DNA from 2 places in the Psychrobacter sp. CX16 genome. Region 1 is predicted to be linked to the other one. Evidence: riboswitches for the same ligand, from Rfam matches in the RefSeq annotation. Region 1 holds a riboswitch; the other holds the start of a gene.
The links. Region 1 has a riboswitch for thiamine pyrophosphate ahead of thiM (hydroxyethylthiazole kinase). Riboswitches for the same ligand answer to the same signal wherever they lie in the genome.
Positions count from the first base shown of each region.

Region 2: linked by a shared signal. The riboswitch ahead of thiC (phosphomethylpyrimidine synthase ThiC) and the one ahead of thiM (hydroxyethylthiazole kinase) in region 1 are both predicted to bind thiamine pyrophosphate.

Region 1 covers NZ_JBXYJF010000013.1:14,147-17,331, forward strand. Annotated here, with positions in the region: gene greA (transcription elongation factor GreA) at 1-471, shown strand, start outside; gene AC2SLM_RS06385 (septal ring lytic transglycosylase RlpA family protein) at 812-1,408, shown strand; TPP riboswitch at 1,669-1,757, shown strand; gene thiM (hydroxyethylthiazole kinase) at 1,848-2,663, shown strand; gene thiE (thiamine phosphate synthase) at 2,756-3,185, shown strand, end outside.
Region 2 covers NZ_JBXYJF010000025.1:22,271-25,455, reverse strand. Annotated here, with positions in the region: gene thiC (phosphomethylpyrimidine synthase ThiC) at 1-1,296, opposite strand, end outside; TPP riboswitch at 1,587-1,720, opposite strand; gene AC2SLM_RS09720 (septal ring lytic transglycosylase RlpA family protein) at 1,869-2,231, opposite strand; gene pstS (phosphate ABC transporter substrate-binding protein PstS) at 2,697-3,185, shown strand, end outside.

The DNA.
Region 1 (3,185 bases):
CGCTACCCTATGACTCCGCAAGGACACGCTACATTAGAGGCAGAACTTAAACAGCTTAAGTCTGTTGATCGTCCACGCATTACTGCCGCTATCGCAGAAGCGCGCGAACATGGCGACTTAAAAGAAAATGCTGAATATCATGCTGCCCGCGAACAACAAGGCTTTTGTGAAGCCCGTATCCGCGACATCGAAGCTAAGTTATCTGGTGCTCAAGTCATTGATCCTGCTGAGCTACCAAGAGAGGGCCGCGTCGTCTTTGGTGTGACCGTAGTCATAGAGAATCTAGATACCGAAGAGCAAAAGCGCTATAAAATCGTCGGTGATGACGAAGCTGATTTTAAAAACAACAAAATCTCAATCAACTCCCCTATCGCTCGCGGCCTAATCGGTAAAGAAGAAGGCGATGAAGCGCGTATCCAAACCCCAAGTGGTGTGGTCGAATTCGAAGTGGTTGAAGTCATTTACGAATAACCCGTAGCTGCTGTTAATCAGGTTGCCTAACTAACGAATGCTTTTTGAGTAATAAGATAAAAGTAGCCATTGGCGCTGGGTTCAAAAAATTGTTCACATTAATTAACAAATGGTTTATTATCTATAAACCTGAACTCTAGCGTCACTTGCAAAACATATGCGTTTGATGTTAAGTTACAAAACACAAACAAACGCAAATTTACTTGTGACACTTTGTGTGTATCTTACACTCTTGATGTTTTATAGCTATTCGAACCAGTTTAAGTATTATGTTTAATATGAAAAATGCATAGTCTTATGAGTTTGAATTATTAAATTAATAAATGCTTACGAGGCAATTATGAAGATATTCTCATCCACATTATGTGCGCTAGCATGTATGGTTGGAGCTACCTCATTAGGTCATGCTACTGATTCTAAGCAGACTATTAGCGTTAACAGTTCAAGCGACATCGATGTGGTACTTAACGAATTATCGCGTCAGCAAAAACAAGCCCCTTCGCTTATTCAGACTTCATTTGAGCCATCCTCTCTTGCAGAGAATAGCAGCTTAATTAGCGGCAAGTCATCAAACGCTGTTGAGCAAGATGACGATTTGTTATCTCATCTAACTCTAGTAGCATCAAATGCAGTAAGCCGTTTTAAACAAAGTGGCCGTGCATCTTGGTACGGTGGCAAATTCCATGGCCGTAAAACTGCCAGTGGCGAGCCGTTCAACATGCATTCAATGACAGCAGCACACCCCTCTTTACCGTTTAACACATATTTAAAAGTAACCAATAAAAACAACGGTAAAAGCGTTGTGGTTAAAGTAAATGACCGTGGTCCTTTCCATGGTAACCGTGTATTAGATTTATCTTATGGCGCTGCCAAAAAGATTGGTCTGGTGAAACGTGGTATTGCAAACGTTGCTATTGAAAAGGTAAGCTCGCCTTAGTCAATAGCTAAGTTAGTGTAAGCTGTAAAGATATGAGTAAGATACAAAAGAAGGCCTGCCATTGCAGGTCTTTTTTGTGCCTATTTAATTATCATTTATCTAAACTATTTATTTATGGCCTTTGTAATATTCAAAGTGTTTTAGCTAATCGCCCTCGTCTCTAACCTATGAATTCAAGGCATTAACATAGCAGCGATGCTTGTTAAAAAAAACCAAGTTCGTTATGATGGATGGGTTAAAGCTATAGCATGCTTATATTATGTTAGTCACAGGGGCGCCATTTGGCTGAGATGTACCCTTTGAACCTGATCCAGATTATACTGGCGTAGGGAGTGTATAGTAGTCGCGGTTCTCTTATTTTATTGGTGCTAGCCTTATTTTGCGTTAGCCGCCGTTACGCTTTGTCTTCTCACGCCCTCTTTATCCACATGGAGGGAATATGCAATCTCAACTGATTCATTCTTGTATTACCAATCTCAAACAACTATCCCCCTTAGTCCATAACATCACTAACTTTGTTGCCAATAACACTGCTGCCAATATATTACTGGCTGCCGGTGCATCCCCTGCTATGGTCTGCGATATCAAAGAAGCGCCTGAGTTTGTGCTATTAGCACGTGCTTTGACTATTAATATCGGTACGCTTACCCAAGACTCTTTAAGCAGTATGCTTGCAACAACCAAGGTCGCTCATGAGAACCATATTCCTTGGGTATTAGACCCTGTTGCCGTGGGTGCTACTACATTTCGTCAACAGGCGTGTCAGGAACTCATTAAATTCAAGCCAGACGTGATTCGTGGTAATGCTTCAGAGATTTTGGCTCTAGCCGGTATGAATAGTCAAAGCAAAGGCGCAGACAGTGGCGATAGCGTAGATGCCGCCAAAGCAGCCGCTAAAGTATTAACACAATATGCCAAAGTTGTGGTGGTCACCGGTGCGGTAGATTGGGTAGCGACTGACTCGCAAGGATGGTCAATTCATCACGGCCATCCTTTAATGGCACGTGTTACCGCTACCGGCTGCGGCCTGACATCCTTAATAGGCGCCTTTATCGGCGCCAATCATACTAAGCGTCCTGTTTCTACTGACGCCATCGCTGCAGCGACTGTCTCTGCGCTATGTTATTACGGACAAGCTGGCGAAATTGCGGCTCAAAAAGCCGAGGGCGCTGGCAGCTTTTATGTTCATTTCTTAGACGCCTTATATAATATAGATGCAGACAGGGTAAGTAAAAATGCAAAAATTAATATTTAAATAATGAGACTAACTCAATAGTGATGCTTTATCAGATTCATTACTCATATCATCCATAATAAAATAATTAATAAACCATTATGACTAATAATATGATTACTCAAAAAAATAAGTCCGCAGATGCCTTAGCCTTATATCTTGTGACAGACAGTAGACTAACGGCACAGCGTGGATTAATTGAAACCGTCATGGCTGCTATTGACGGTGGCGTTACCCTTGTACAACTGCGTGATAAACATGCTAGCGACGATAGCTTATATCGACAAGCCTGTTCGCTAAAAGAAGCCATCAATGGACGCGTGCCGTTAGTGATTAATGACCGAGTATTGATTGCCAAAAAAGCAAAGCTTGATGGCGCTCATATTGGCCAAGGCGACTTAAGTGTAATCGAGGCACGCCAAATCCTAGGGCCGGAGGCGTGGCTAGGACTGTCTATTAATAATATGGCTGAATTAAATAATGCGCACAATCAGGATTTAGCCCAACTCGATTACTTTGGTATGGGGCCTGTGTTTGCTACCC
Region 2 (3,185 bases), on a different contig from region 1:
CATAACTTGTACATCATGTTTCCAAGCCACTTGAGTCAGCTCGCCTAAAGTACGCAGTTCACCAAATTGAGCTTCATCGTTGGCATCTTGCAAACAGCCCGGACGCAAACCATCGCCTAAACTAAAGGCCACGTCATACTGCTTCATGATTTCGCAGATTTCTTCAAAGTGGGTATATAAAAAGCTTTCTTTATGATGCGCTAAACACCACTGGGCCATGATAGAGCCGCCACGAGAGACGATACCGGTCAGACGTTTAGCAGTTAATGGCACATAGCGCAGTAGTACGCCGGCATGAATAGTAAAGTAGTCCACGCCTTGTTCGGCTTGTTCAATTAAGGTATCGCGAAATATCTCCCAAGTTAGGTCTTCTGCTACGCCATCGACTTTTTCTAGCGCTTGATAGATAGGCACGGTACCGATTGGCACTGGCGAGTTACGGATAATCCATTCACGGGTTTCATGGATATTCTTACCAGTTGATAAGTCCATGATGGTGTCCGCACCCCAACGGGTAGCCCACGTCATCTTCGACACTTCTTCATCAATGCTTGAGCCCAGCGCTGAATTACCGATATTGGCGTTAATTTTCACTAGGAAATTACGACCGATAATCATTGGCTCAGATTCAGGGTGGTTGATGTTGTTTGGGATAATGGCTCGGCCGGCGGCTACTTCATCACGCACAAATTCAGGGGTGATAATTTTTGGGGTATTGGCACCGAAGCTTTCGCCAGCATGTTGACGCATATCGGTCCGTTCATGCTGCTTTTGAGTTTCGCGAATGGCGATGTATTCCATTTCAGGAGTAATAATACCTTGGCGTGCATAATGCATTTGGGTAACGTTGTTACCTGCTTTGGCACGACGTGGCTTGTCGATATGAGCAAAGCGAATATTAGCAGTTTTGATGTCACGCGCACGCTCATTACCGTAGTTGCTTGATAGGCCGTCTAGAATTTCAGTATCACCACGTTCTTCAATCCACTTTTCACGCAGTTTTGGCAAGCCTTTAGTCAAATCGATATTAACATTGGGGTCGGTATACACGCCCGAGGTGTCATAGACATAAAAAGGCGGGTTCTTTTCGCCATTTTCGAGACCAAAACCGCCAGTTGGGGTATCGGTTAGAGTAATTTCACGCATCGGCACTTGGATATCAGGACGTGAGCCTTCGATATATACTTTGCGTGAGGCGGGCAGGCTACGCGTTAAGTCGCGGGCTTCTTCGTCAAAGCGCTCGTCTTTGGCGTTGCGGTGAGCGGGGGTTTTGATGCTATTTTCTGCATTACTCATGGGAATTTCCTTATTTTTTGCTAATGGCAATTGCCATGTTGGCTTCTAGAATAAAAGGCTAAAAAACCGGAGGTAAAAATAAAGACTCGGTAAGTGCAGATTTTGTCGTTTTGACAGTACCCTATTTGTTTATAAATAAACCCTGTATCAGCAGACGGTAGCTTGAGATGTCTCTTTAAATATTATGCGCTTATATATTGATAAATAAGCATGCTAATTTTAAAGGATTAACATAAGCGTGAGTCTGGCTCTAAAGAGTCATGATAATGAACAGGTCTTTATAAAGGATAGGGGAGTTGCAATGACTTTCCTACGGCGGTATTAACCGCATCAGGTTCAACGGGTGATGTCTCAGCAAACGCTTTGTCCAATAATAGCAACTAAACTATTAGCGAACAGATGGCCTGCACCCCGAGTCTTAATGATTTTGATAATACAGATATCTTATCAAACTTTGAGTCCAATAACAGTCTTCAATTGCATTTAAATCTTATATGCCATTTCCTTTATAACACAAAAAAAGCCAATGGATTAATCCATTGGCTTTTTGCACATAATAATGTCAGTAAGGCTTACTGTTTACGGTACTTGCCGTCGCCTCTACTCAGTACTTCGACGTCCACTTTACATAAGTTGCAGTTTAGCGACTGGTTTGCTTTTTTAGATAAATCAATAATACGACCTGGGGTGAATGGACCACGGTCAGTAATTTTAACCACAACCGATTTGTTGTTCTTAAGATTGGTTACTTTTACTTTAGAACCGAAAGGCAGTGATTTATGAGCGGCTGTCATGGCGTACATATTATAAATGGCGCCTGATGCCGTTCTTTTACCATGGAACCCTGGACCATACCACGAGGCGAGGCCAGCGTTGGCAGGTACTGTTAATAACATAGTTAACAGCAGAGCAAATGGCATAAAAAGTTTTTTCATAGGTTGTACCTGTTTTTTCATTAATGGTTGGGACACATTGTTACAATAGAATCTTGGCGTTACCGTTAATCTTAGGCTGTTAGTCCTAAGTATTACTCTATTAAGAGCCCTGACGGGTAGCAAAATTAAATTGTCTGCACCAAAACATTGAATGCGTAGTGTACAGGACTACGGTTTAGTTTACCTTGCTAATAGGTAAAGTCAATGTAAAGAATACTTAATGGTGAGATAGATAGCTCTGTGGGAGTCGTGTTAAAGCATACGCAATGTAAGTTTTTAAAAAGATTGCTTTCTAAAAGTTACTATTTTTTACAATAAATAATTATTTCATCAAACTGTCATACTTAGAGGGCAAAATGTGCTCAATCCGATAGAGGAGCTGATAAAAGGATTCATCATTATGTGGCAACTCTATTTTTACCTACCTATATAAAAATATTTATCAATGACTCTTTAGGAGAGAATATGCGTTATTCACTATTAGCCGTAGCAGTAGCAAGTGTTTTAAGTTTAGCCGCTTGTGACAAGAAAACGGACGACACCGCTACAAATGGTGAGACAGCCACCACTACTGAAGGCACAACCGCTTCTGAATCAACCAATTCAACTGCTGGTAGTGCTGATAGCTACACAGACATTGAAGGCGTTGAAATGAACATCAGTGGTGCCGGTGCATCTTTCCCAGCACCTATCTATCAAAAATGGTCTGCTGACTTCCAAAACGCTACCAAAGGTCAAGTCAACTATAACTCTATCGGTTCTTCAGGTGGCGTTAAGCAGATTAAAGCAAACACAGTTGATTTCGGTGCATCAGATAAGCCGCTTAAGCCAGAAGAGCTAGCAGAAGCCGGTCTTATCCAGTTCCCAACCGTTATCGGCGGCGTTGTACCTATCGTTAATATCGAAGGTATTGAGCCTGGTGAATTGGTATTAAGCGGCGAAGTATTGGCTGAT